DNA from 3 places in the Caballeronia sp. INML3B genome. Region 1 is predicted to be linked to each of the others. Evidence: predicted binding sites of a transcription regulator. Region 1 holds the regulator's gene; each other region holds the start of a gene.
The links. Region 1 encodes HrcA, which represses chaperone genes, less so after heat shock. Its sites were predicted from a motif close to TTAGCACTCNNNNNNNNNGAGTGCTAA; they were not measured.

Region 1 (4,179 bases):
TCCATGCGCCTTTCGACTTGCGCGAGCCGGTCGGGATCGAGTTCGAGCCGCTGCGCGTAATGCGACAGCGAATACGACGCCTCCTGCAACTGGATCTCCGCCGGTTCGAGCGACGCGAGCACGTCATTAAGCGCGGGATCGATATCGGCGAGGCCGCGCACCTTCGAGATGATCGTGCCGAGCTGCGAGATCATGGCCTCGTCGGACTCCGAAAGCGCGCCGAGCGCGCCCTGCACGCCGTCGATGAGACTCGCCGAATGCGACAGCCGATGATGCTCCGCGCTCACTTCTTCCCATTCGCCCGGTTGCGGCGCGAGTTTGTCGAATTCGCTCAGTTGCCACGCGAGGCGTTCGCGCTCCAGTTGCAGCTCGCGGTCGCGGCTTTGCGCGGCCTCGACGGCCTGCTGCGCGTCGCGCATGGCCCGCCACGCGCGACTCACCGCGCCGGCGGTGTCGAGCAACTGCGCGTGCGTGTCGAAGAGTTCGCGCTGCGCGTCGGGACGCATCAGCAACTGATGCGCGTGCTGCCCGTGGATGTCGACGAGCATTTCACCCACTTCGCGAAGCTGCGCGAGCGTCGCGGGCGTGCCGTTAATGAACGCGCGGGAGCGGCCGCCCGAATCGATCACCCGGCGCAGCATGACCGAGTCGCTGTCTTGCGCCAACGCGTGCTCGTCCAGCCAGCGCGTCACCAAAGGATGGGTGCCGAACTCCGCGGTGATATCGGCGCGCGCCTGGCCCGTGCGCACGACACTCGCGTCGCCGCGGGCGCCGAGCGTGAGCGCGAGGGCGTCGATCAGGATCGACTTGCCCGCGCCGGTTTCTCCCGAAAAGACCGTGAAACCTGGATCGAAATCGATATCCAGCGTGGCGACGATGACGAAATCTCGAATGGAAAGATGACGGAGCATGGACGCTTCGGGAAAGGGGAAGACGAGAAGTTAGTTCAGAGCGAAGAGGCGTCCTGCGACGGATGCTCGTTCCAGTGCAGCTTCTTGCGCAGCGTCGCGTAAGTGCTGTAGCCGACCGGATGCAGCACCGGCACCGTGTGCTTCGAGCGCCGCACTTCGATCGCGTCGTTCAATTCGACGGCGGTGAAGGACTGCATGTCGAAATTCACGTTGACGTCCCGTCCGCCGATGATCTGGATGGTCACCTTCGAATCGTCAGGCAGCACGATCGGACGGTTCGACAGCGAATGCGGCGCAATCGGCACGAGCACGAAGCCTTGCAACTGAGGATGAAGAATCGGCCCCGCCGACGACAGCGCGTAAGCGGTCGAGCCCGTCGGCGTCGCGACGATCAGGCCGTCCGAGCGCTGGTTGTACATGAAGTGGCCGTCCACCGACACGCGCAGCTCCGCCATGCCGGAAAAGCCGCTGCGATTCACCACGACGTCGTTGAACGCGAGTGCGTGATAGATCGGCTTGTCGTCGCGCACGATGCGCGCTTCGAGCAGGCTGCGCTCCTCGCGCTCGAACTGGCCGGCGAGCAGTTGCGGGACGATTTCCTGCATCGCCTTGAGCGGAATGTCCGTGATGAAGCCGAGCCGCCCGTGATTCACGCCGATGAGCGGCGTCTTGTAGGGGGCGAGCTGTCGGCCGATGCCGAGCATGGTGCCGTCGCCGCCGAGCACGATTGCGACGTCCGCGCGCGCACCCATCTCCGCGATGGACAGCGCGGGAAACTCCGTCACACCGACGTCTTTCGCGGTGCCCGCCTCGAACACGACCTCGAAGCCTTGCTGCGCAAGAAGACCGGCGAGCGATCTCAGCGGCGCCTCGATGCCTGGCGTGTTGGTGCGCCCCACGAGGGCGACGGTCTTGAATTGGCCAATTTCCATGCCGGCATTACACCATAGTCAGAGATCGAAAAGAACCGTGGGCCAGGTTGGACGGTCGTGCTGCGACGGGACCGCGCGACGTTGCGCGGCACGCCCGTCGTTTCTCGCTAGAATGGAGCGGACGTTGAACGCAGCGCACGCGGCGCGGCTCGCCGCCCCCCGACTCGTTGAGCTAAAATTTCCCCATGCTAGACCCACGTGCACAAACCCTCCTCAAGACGTTGATCGAGCGCTATATCGCCGAAGGTCAGCCGGTCGGTTCGCGCACGCTATCACGCCATTCCGGTCTCGAACTGAGTCCCGCGACGATCCGCAACGTGATGTCGGATCTCGAGGAGCTCGGCCTCGTCGCGAGCCCCCATACGTCGGCGGGACGTATTCCCACGCCGCGCGGCTACCGGCTCTTCGTCGATACGATGCTGACTGTAGAAGCGCCGCAAGACGAAGCCATGACCACCGCGGTCAAGACCCGGCTGCAGGGCGAGGAGCCGCAGAAAATCGTCGCGGCGGCGGCGAGCGTGCTGTCCAATCTGTCGTCGTTCGCGGGCGTCGTGCTCACGCCGCGCCGCAGCCACATGTTCAAGCAGATCGAGTTCATGCGGCTGTCCGACAAGCGTATTCTGCTCATCATCGTGACGCCCGAGGGCGATGTCCAGAACCGCATGATGGCGACGCAGCGCGACTACTCGCCGTCGCAGCTCGTCGAAGCCTCCAATTACATCAACGCGCATTTTGCGGGCCTGTCCTTCGACGAAGTGCGCCGGCGCCTGCGCGAGGAAATCGATCAGTTGCGCGGCGACATGACCGCGCTCATGCAGGCGGCCGTGGTCGCGAGCACCGCCGAGACGGATCCCACGGACACCGTGCTCATTTCCGGCGAGCGCAACCTGCTCGAAGTGGCGGACCTTTCGTCCGACATGGCGCGGCTGCGCAAGCTTTTCGATTTGTTCGACCAAAAGACGAGCCTCCTGCAATTGCTGGATGTTTCGAGCCACGCGCAAGGCGTGCAGATTTTCATCGGCGGCGAGTCGAATCTCGTGCCGATCGAGGAAATGAGCGTCGTGACGGCGCCGTACGAGGTCAACGGGAAGATCGTCGGCACGCTCGGCGTGATCGGCCCGACACGCATGGCCTACAACCGCGTGATTCCGATCGTGGACATCACCGCGCGCCTGCTCTCGATGTCGCTCAGCCACCAGTAGCGCCATCTTGGCGCGGCACGCAAGGCTGCGCCACTAGGCCATTCGGCCAATGATGCGCTCGTGGACCCGCCGCTATAATGGTCTTCACCTTTTCGACGTCCCTTCCGGCCCGCTTGCCCTATGCGTTTCGACCTCGAGTTGCCCTCGCAGCCCAGCGCTTCCCATCGCGTCGCGGTGCTGCTGATCAATCTCGGCACCCCGGACGCGCCCACGCCGCGGGCGGTGCGCAAGTATCTGGCGCAATTCCTTTCCGATCCGCGCGTCGTCGAAATACCCTCGATCGTGTGGCAGGTCATTCTGCGCGGGCTGATCCTGCCGTTTCGCGGACGCGCGTCGGCGAAGAAATACGCTCAAGTATGGATGCCCGAAGGCTCGCCGCTGCGCGTGCATACGGAAAAGCAGGTCGAGGGCCTGCGGCGGCTGTTCGCGGCGAACGACTATCACGTGATCGTCGACTATGCGATGCGCTACGGTTCGCCCGGCATCGGCGCAATGCTGAATCAGCTGAAGCTCGAAGGCGCCGATCGCATCCTTCTTTTGCCGATGTATCCGCAATACTCATCGTCCACGACAGCCACCGCGTTCGACGATGCCTTTACCGCGCTCAAGCGCGTGCGCAATCAGCCGGAAATCCGCACGATCCGCCACTACGCGGATCATCCGGCATACATCGCCGCGCTTGCGGAGCAGGTGCGCGACTACTGGCGGCATCACGGCCAGCCCGATTTCGCCGCGGGCGACAAGCTCGTCCTGAGCTTCCACGGCGTGCCGAAGCGCACGATGGATCTCGGCGATCCGTATCACGACCAATGCCAGTTGACCGGCTCGCTGCTCGCGTCCGCACTCGGGCTCACGCCGGTGGAGTGTCGCGTGACGTTCCAGTCGCGCTTCGGCCGCGCGGAGTGGCTTCAGCCGTACACTGCGCCGACGGTCATGGAGCTCGGCGCAGGCGGCGTCGCGCGCGTGGACGTGTTCTGTCCCGGCTTCACGGCGGATTGCCTCGAAACGATCGAGGAAATCGGCATCGAGGTGCGTGACGAATTCCTGAAGGCTGGCGGCAGGCATTTCCACCGGATTCCCTGTCTGAACTCGGCTTCCGCGTGGATCAAGGCGCTCGGCGAGATTGCCGCGCAG
Region 2 (4,179 bases), on a different contig from region 1:
CATATCACCGTCGCGAGACCGGGCAGGTTCACGTGCAGCACCACCGGCATCAGAAAGAAGGTCCAGAAGATCAGCATCAGCACGGGAATGGCGCGGAAGAACGCGACCACCGCCGTGAGCATCAGATGCGCGGCGCCGCGCGTCATGGCGAGCGCGATGCCGCCCGCGAGACCCACCATCGCGGCGAGCAGCGCGGAAGCGACCGAGAGCGCCACGGTCAGCGCAATGCCGCCCAACGGTCCGGCAGGGAATGCGCCCAGCAGCAGATAGCGCAGCGAGGGAAACCACTCGAACCCGCTCATGCATGACCCCGTTGCAGCGCGCGCGCACCCGTGCGCTGCCAGAGAACCAGCGCCACCTCGATGACTGCGATGGTCAGCACGTAGAACACCGTGGCCGTGCCGAACGCCTGGAAGGTCTTGAAGGTCTCCGTATCGACCTGACGCGACATGTACGAGAGTTCGGCGACGCCGATCGCCATGGTGAGCGACGAGTTTTTCACCACGTTCATGTATTGCCCCGCGAGCGGCGGCGTCGCGATGCGCAGCGCCTGCGGCAGGATCACGTAGCGCAGCGCCGTATAGCGGCTCATGCCGAGCGCCGCGGCGGCCTGTTCCTGCGCATGGCCCACCCCGCGCATCCCGGCGCGGAACTCCTCGCCGATGAACGTCGTCGTGTAGCACGTCAGGCCGATCCAGCCGGCGAACAGCTCGAAGCTCGGCCAGCGTAGCGTGAGAATACCGAGCTTCGCCGCATGCGGCGCGTTGAGCCAGGTCATCCAGTCCGACGGCAGCAACGCGGCCGCGCCGAAATACCAGAACAATAGCTGCACGAGCAGCGGCGAATTGCGAAACACGAAGACATAGAGCGCGGCGACCCGCGCGACCGCAGCGCTTCGTGACGTGCGCGCGACCGCCAGCCCGAAGCCGAGCAGTGTCGCGCAAATGCCCGCGCACGCGGAGAGCATCAGCGTGACGGCCGTGCCCTGCTCCAGCCACGCGAGATACTTCGGTTCAAGCCAGCCTTGCATGATCGACCCATAGAACGGAAATCGTGAAGCCCGGGCGGTGCGATGTTGAGACGCGACCCGGGCATCGACCGCGGCAACGGGGATCAGCTGCTCTTCTGCGGATCGCCGATCTTGAACAGGCGGGGCAGCGGCGCGGCGCTCTTCGGTCCGAACCACCTGTCGTAGATGCGCCCCGCCTCGCCGTCCGCCTCGAGTCTGGTGAGCGTGCCGTTCACGGCATCGAGCAGACGCGTTTCGCCCTTCGGCACGCCGACGCCTTCGTAGTCGTTGGAGATCGTGAAGGGGGGAATCTCGTAGCTCGCCTTGTCCGGCACGCGCGCGAGCAGCGCGACGAGCTTGGGTCCGTCCTGCGTGATCGCCTGCACGTTGCCCGTGCGCAGCGCGGCGAAGGCAAAGGGCGTGTCATCGTAGGCGACGATGGTCGCGTTCGGGAACTTCGCACGCACCTGCTGTTCGTTGGTCGTGCCCTTGTCCGCGCCGATGCGCAGGCTGTTGATCTGATCAGGCGACTTGAGCACACCCTTCTTCGCGATGAACTGCGTGCCCGATGCAAAATACGGCGTGCTGAAATCGACTTCCTTCTTGCGCTCGTCGGTGATCGTGAAGTTGGCGAAGACGAGATCGACCTTGCCCGACTTCAGGAACGCAATGCGATTGGCCGGATTGGTCGGCTGCACTTCGAGCTTCACACCCAGGCTCCTCGCCACGGCGCGCGCGTAATCGACATCGAGCCCGACGATCTGATTGTCCTTCGGATCGACGAAGCCGAACGGCGGGTTGCTGTCGAACGCCGCGACGCGCAGCACGCCGGCCTTCCTGATGTCGTCCAGACGATCCGCGTGCGCGGCATTGGATGCGAGCACCAGCAGTGCGGCGAGCACCGCACCCCAGGTCCTGGTTTTCATGGATGAGATTCCTTCGTTCGTTGGGCCGGTGCACCGTTGTCGTGCGTCGGTGCGATGGCGAGGCACGCACTCTATCGGCGCGGAGTGCGCAAGGGAACGAAGTTTTTCTCAGGTCAAAAGCAGGTCGCGAGATTTGGCGGACTGCGTCGCGCGAACGCGGCTGCGTCGGCTCGGCCCCGCGATGATGCCGGACGCGCGCCTCGGCGACCTCGATAGCACATACGCGCCCTCGCGCTATCGATCTGCGAAACGCTTATTTGGGCCGCGCGGAGCCGCTTCTTATACTCGCAACTCCGTCGCACTCCGCTTCGAGGAGTGCCAATTCAGAGACCAGGTTGGAGGAAAGAGCGAATGAGTCTGCGCCCCCTGCACGATCGCGTGATCGTTAAGCGTCTGGATCAGGAAACGCGCACCGCGTCGGGCATCGTGATTCCCGAGAGCGCCGCCGAGAAGCCGGATCAGGGCGAGATCCTCGCCGTCGGTCCTGGCCGGCGCGACGCCGACGGCAAGCGCGTCGAGCCCGACGTCAAGGTCGGCGAGCGCGTGCTGTTCGGCAAATACGCGGGACAAGCCGTCAAGGTGGATGGCGATGAATTGCTCGTCCTGCGTGAAGAAGACATCGTCGCGGTCGTGAATCGCTGAAGGGAAGAATCAGATACAAGGAGTCGAACGACATGGCAGCAAAAGACATCGTTTTCTCGGATAACGCGCGCTCGAAGCTCATCGAGGGCGTCAACATTCTCGCCAATGCAGTGAAGGTCACGCTCGGTCCGAAGGGCCGCAACGTCGTGCTGGAGCGCAGCTTCGGCGCGCCGATCGTCACCAAGGACGGCGTCTCCGTGGCGAAGGAAGTCGAGCTCGCGGACAAGCTGCAAAACATCGGCGCGCAGCTCGTCAAGGAAGTGGCATCCAAGACCAGCGATCTCGCCGGCGACGGCACGACGACCGCGACCGTGCTCGCCCAGGCGATTGTGCGCGAGGGCAACAAGTACGTGGCCGCCGGCCTGAACCCGCTGGATCTGAAGCGCGGCATCGACAAGGCCGTCATCGCCGCCGTCGAGGAGCTGAAGAAGATCAGCAAGCCGACCACGACGAGCAAGGAGATCGCCCAGGTCGCGACCATCTCGGCCAACGGCGAGGAGTCGATCGGGCAGCGCATCGCGGAAGCGATCGATCGCGTGGGCAAGGAAGGCGTCATCACGGTGGAAGACGGCAAGTCGCTCGACGATGAACTCGATGTCGTCGAAGGACTGCAGTTCGATCGCGGTTATCTGTCGCCCTACTTCGTCAACAATCAGGACCGTCAGGTCGCCGCGCTCGACGAGCCGTATATCCTGCTGCACGACAAGAAGGTATCGAACATTCGCGATCTGCTGCCGGTGCTCGAACAGGTCGCGAAGGCCGGCCGTCCGCTGCTGATCATCGCGGAAGACGTCGAAGGCGAAGCGCTCGCGACACTCGTCGTCAACAACATTCGCGGCATTCTCAAGACCGTCGCGGTGAAGGCGCCGGGCTTCGGCGACCGCCGCAAGGCGCTGCTGGAAGACATCGCGATTCTCACCGGCGGTCAGGTCATTTCCGAAGAAACCGGTCTTTCGCTCGAGAAAGCGACACTGCAGGAGCTGGGGCAGGCGAAGCGCATAGAAGTCGGCAAGGAGAACACGACCGTCATCGACGGCGCGGGCGACAGCGCGAACATCGAAGCACGCGTGAAGCAGATCCGCGCGCAGATCGAGGAAGCCACCTCCGACTACGACCGCGAAAAGCTGCAGGAGCGCGTGGCGAAGCTGGCGGGCGGCGTGGCCGTGATCAAGGTCGGCGGCGCGACGGAAATCGAAGTCAAGGAAAAGAAGGACCGCGTCGACGATGCGCTGCATGCGACCCGCGCGGCGGTCGAGGAAGGCATCGTGCCGGGCGGCGGCGTCGCGCTCATCCGCGTGAAGCAGGCGATCTCCGCGCTCAAGGGCGCGACGCCCGATCAGGACGCGGGTGTCAAGATCGTATTGCGTGCGCTCGAAGAGCCGCTGCGTCAGATCGTGTCGAACGCGGGCGAAGAAGCAAGCGTGGTCGTCGCGAAGGTCTCGGGGGGCAGCGGCAACTTCGGCTATAACGCGGCGACGGGTCAATATGGCGATCTGGTCGAATCCGGCGTGCTCGATCCGACCAAGGTCACGCGCACCGCGCTTCAAAACGCGGCATCGGTTGCAGGACTCCTGCTCACGACCGATGCCACCGTGCACGAAG
Region 3 (4,179 bases), on a different contig from region 1:
TTCCATGAGGCGCCGAAGGAGCGCCGCGCGATCGTCGGCGGCCTGCTGTTCTCGATGGCACTGACCGCGTTCCTGACGGGCGTGACCGAGCCGATCGAGTACAGCTTCATGTTCCTCGCGCCGGTTCTCTACGCGATCCACGCGGTGCTGACGGGCCTGTCGCTCGCTATCTGCTCGGCGCTCGGCATCCATCTGGGCTTCACGTTCTCGGCGGGCGCGATCGACTACGTGCTGAACTACGGCCTGTCGCAGCGCGGCTGGATGGCGCTCGTCGTCGGCGTCGTTTACTTCATCATCTACTACGGTCTGTTCCGCTTCTTCATCCGCAAGTTCAACATGGCGACGCCGGGCCGCGAGCCGGCCACGACCGATGCGCAAACCGACGCCGACACGACCGTCGCAGGCGGCCTGATTCCGCCGGTTCCGGGCGCGGCGGTGGCGGCATCGAACACGCGCGCTGCAAAGTACGTCGCGGCGCTCGGCGGCGCGTCCAACCTGACGCTCGTCGATGCCTGCACGACGCGTCTTCGTTTGTCGGTGGTGGATTCGGAGAAAGTGTCGGAGCCGCAGTTGAAGACCATCGGCGCGCGTGGCGTGCTCAAGCGCGGCGCGACCAACGTGCAGGTGATCATCGGACCGGAAGCGGACCTGATCGCCGATGAAATCCGCAGCGAGCTCGAGCACTCGTCGACGCGCGGCGCAACGCCCGCATCGTCGACGCCGGCGCAACCGGCCGTGGCAGCGGTGAGCGTCGATCAGACGCCCGGCCCGCTCGATCCGGACCCGTTCCGCTGGCTCGCCGTGTTCGGCGGCGCGACCAATGTCGCATCGCTCGATGCGGTCGCCCAGACGCGCCTGCGCGTGGTCGTGCGTGATCCGTCGTCGGTCGATCGTCAGCGTTTGTCGTCGCTGGATGTGGCGTGGGTGTCGGCCGATACGTTCCACATCGTCGTGGGCGCGGCGGCGCAGCGTTATGCCACGCAGCTTTCCGCGCGGTTGTCGGGTAGCGGCGGCGGTGCAGCGCCGATGCCGGCGTGATGCAATAGACCATGCTTGAAAGCGGGCGGCACCCTCTGGGTGCCGTTTGCTTTTCGCGCAAGGTCAAAGAAAAAGCCCGCCGTCTCATCGACGGCGGGCTTTGCAATTTTTGTTACGACACAGTCAGGTGTTACGCGAAGTCGTGCAGCGCCGAGCGCATCTTCTTCATTGCGCTCGCCTCGATCTGGCGAATACGCTCCGCCGATACGCCGAACTCGTCCGCCAGTTCATGCAGCGTTTTGCCGCCCGAACCGTCGTCCTGCACGTCGAGCCAGCGCGCCGTGATGATGCGGCGGCTGCGCTCATCCAGCGATTCGAGCGCTTCGGCAAGGCCGTCGCTTTGCAGCTTGTCGAACTGGCGCGCTGCAATGACGTTAGTCGGCTCGTTGTGCGAGTCCGCCAGATAGGCGATGGGCGCGAACGCTTCCTCGCCGTCCTCGACCTGCCCTTCGAGGGCGATATCGCCGCCCGACAAGCGGGTTTCCATCTCCGCCACTTCCTCGCGCTTCACCTTCAACTCGTTGGCGAGACCGTCGATCTCGTCCGGCGTGAACGCCGAATGGCTGGTCTTGTGACTGCGCAGGTTGAAGAACAGCTTGCGCTGCGCCTTCGTCGTTGCGACCTTCACCATGCGCCAGTTGCGCAGGATGTACTCGTGAATCTCGGCCTTGATCCAGTGCATTGCATACGACACCAGGCGCACGTTTTGCTCGGGGTCGAAGCGCTTCACGGCTTTCATCAGACCGATATTGCCTTCCTGGATCAGATCCGCGTGCGGCAGTCCGTAACCTAGATAGTTACGGGCGATCGACACGACGAGGCGCAGGTGCGAAAGCACAAGCTGACGCGCGGCGTTCAGGTTGCCCTGCTCGCGGAACTCGGTGGCGTACTGACGTTCCTCTGCCGGCGAAAGCATCGGAATACGGTTCACTGCTTGTATGTATGAATCGATGTTGCCGATCTGGCCGGTCAGCATCGACGACTGTGCGTACGTCAGCGCGCCTGCCGAAGATGCCTTGGCAGGTGCCGAGCTCACAACATTCGGTAGGGTCATCGCATTGGTCACGCTCATAAGCTCCTTATCAACAATTCATTCGCCGCTTAACAGCAGCGGAAGTCAGACATGATATTAGCACTCCGGTTCAACGAGTGCTAAGTGTTAGAGGAGAGGGGAATGTGAGAGTTCCCACAAATACTATCGAATTTGCGGGATCAATAGGACAGTCCGTTGCATCATAAACGGAAGAATCTACCGGTACAGGGCATGCGTCGAATTCTTTACCGCTCTTACGCGCTCGGGCGAAAGAAAATTCAACAAACCGGGTGGCCGGCTGCGTTTCCTGCAAGTACTGAAAAAGGTCACTAGAATTCGGCGAGACAATGCTCTTCGTGAAACACGCCCGTCATCCGAGAACATGGGGTGCTCATGCATAAAAACAAGAGTTCGTGGCATCGCACGCTTTTCCGCGTGGCGATCTGCACGGCGTTCGGCCTGGCGTCGGCGGCAGCGCATGCCGATCGATTCGGCCTTCAGATTGCAGGCGGCGTCGCCGATCGCGACATCAAGAAAGCCGACCTCGGCGTGGCCTGGGATCCTGGCCTCACGTGGTGGGAGATCGGCGGGTTCCACTTCACGCTCATCGGCGAAGGTCACGTGTCCTACTGGCACACGACCGAGGACAATGCCGTCCACCCGAACATCTGGGAATTCGGCATTACGCCGGTCGTGCGCTTCGTAAAAAGCTCCGGCTATTTCCGGCCGTTCATCGAGGCGGGCGTCGGCGTGCGGCTGCTTTCGCATACGCGCATCACGGAGGATTTCTCCGTCGCGACGGCGTTCCAGTTCGCCGACATGGTGGGCGTCGGCATGATCTTCGGCGCGAAGCAGAACTATCAGGCGGGCTTTCGCTTCCAGCATCTGTCGAACGGCGGTATCAAAGAGCCGAATCCTGGTATAAATTTCAGCCAGCTATATCTGCAATACAACTTCTGACGAGGCGCCGGTGCATCGGTTCCTCGACACAAGGGGACTCGACAGATGCCGGCAAAAACCATTGAGGCCATTCGCGGCCTCGAGCGCGACCGCTTCCGTGCGATGGTCGACGGCGACGGCCCGGCGCTGGACGCGCTGCTGGCCGAAAACGTCAGCTACGTCCATACGAACGGCAAGCGGGAAACGAAGCGCCAGTTCATCGACGCGATCACCGCAGGTCGCCGCCGTTACCGGCAGATCGAGATTCAGTCGCAGGACGTGCTGCCCGCCGGCCGCGATACGTGCCTCGTCTCGGGCCGCGCGCTGGTCGAGATGGAATCGAAGAACGGCGCGCTGCTATTTCCGATCGCCTATACCGCCGTCCACGTGCAGACCGAGGGCCAATGGCAACTGCTCGCGCTGCAGGCGACGCGCGTGGCACTCGAATAGCCACGCGCGCCGTTCGTCAGGCTTCTACGGCTTCGTCCTGCCGCACATTCTCTGCGACGCGCCCGGAGCGGTTCACTGCGCTCACGACCGCATCGGCGACTGCGAGCGCCGGATTCGCATGTACGGCGACGCCGAAGCGCGTCTGGCCCTCGCCGACGCGGCAGCCGACGAACGCCGCCGTGTCGCCGCTCGCCGTCAGGGCCGTCTCGAACCAGTTCACGTTCGCGTCCACGCCGAGCGCTGCGGCGACCGTCTGGGCGTAGGCATCGCCGCTCGTCGTGCTCGCCGGCGGTGCAACCGTGACGCGCTTTCCGAACACCGACAACGTCGATACATCGACCCGCGAAACCGGCCCGCCGGCATCGAAATATTCGCGCTTGAAGAGCTCGCAGATCGCGTCGCCGCCGATTTCGGCGCCGGATGCATCGGTGATCTGCTGCACGGCGTGGCTGAACTCGATCTGCACGCGGCGCGGCGGCGTGAAGCCGAGCCCGCGTTCGAGCAGAAAAGTCGAGCCGCCCTTGCCGGACTGGCTGTTCACGCGAATCACGGCATCGTAGCTGCGGCCGAGATCGGCGGGATCGATCGGCAAATACGGCACTTCCCACATCGTGCCCGGTACGCGCTGCGCGAGACCCTTGCGGATTGCGTCCTGATGCGAACCCGAAAATGCGGTGAACACGAGGTCGCCCGCATACGGATGACGCGGATGCACCGGA

Region 2: the regulator HrcA is predicted to act here: its motif matches at 2,231-2,257, upstream of NCS58_RS30030 (co-chaperone GroES).
Region 3: the regulator HrcA is predicted to act here: its motif matches at 2,168-2,194, upstream of rpoH (RNA polymerase sigma factor RpoH).

Annotation. Positions count from the first base shown of each region.
Region 1 covers NZ_JALQDI010000002.1:134,056-138,234, forward strand. Annotated here, with positions in the region: gene recN (DNA repair protein RecN) at 1-911, opposite strand, end outside; gene NCS58_RS02905 (NAD kinase) at 947-1,843, opposite strand; gene hrcA (heat-inducible transcriptional repressor HrcA) at 2,029-3,045, shown strand; gene hemH (ferrochelatase) at 3,166-4,179, shown strand, end outside.
Region 2 covers NZ_JALQDI010000073.1:204,272-208,450, reverse strand. Annotated here, with positions in the region: gene NCS58_RS30045 (amino acid ABC transporter permease) at 1-302, opposite strand, end outside; gene NCS58_RS30040 (amino acid ABC transporter permease) at 299-1,030, opposite strand; gene NCS58_RS30035 (ABC transporter substrate-binding protein) at 1,114-1,935, opposite strand; gene NCS58_RS30030 (co-chaperone GroES) at 2,287-2,577, shown strand; gene groL (chaperonin GroEL) at 2,610-4,179, shown strand, end outside.
Region 3 covers NZ_JALQDI010000001.1:450,805-454,983, forward strand. Annotated here, with positions in the region: gene nagE (N-acetylglucosamine-specific PTS transporter subunit IIBC) at 1-1,038, shown strand, start outside; gene rpoH (RNA polymerase sigma factor RpoH) at 1,169-2,104, opposite strand; gene NCS58_RS02130 (acyloxyacyl hydrolase) at 2,465-3,031, shown strand; gene NCS58_RS02135 (nuclear transport factor 2 family protein) at 3,077-3,460, shown strand; gene leuA (2-isopropylmalate synthase) at 3,477-4,179, opposite strand, start outside.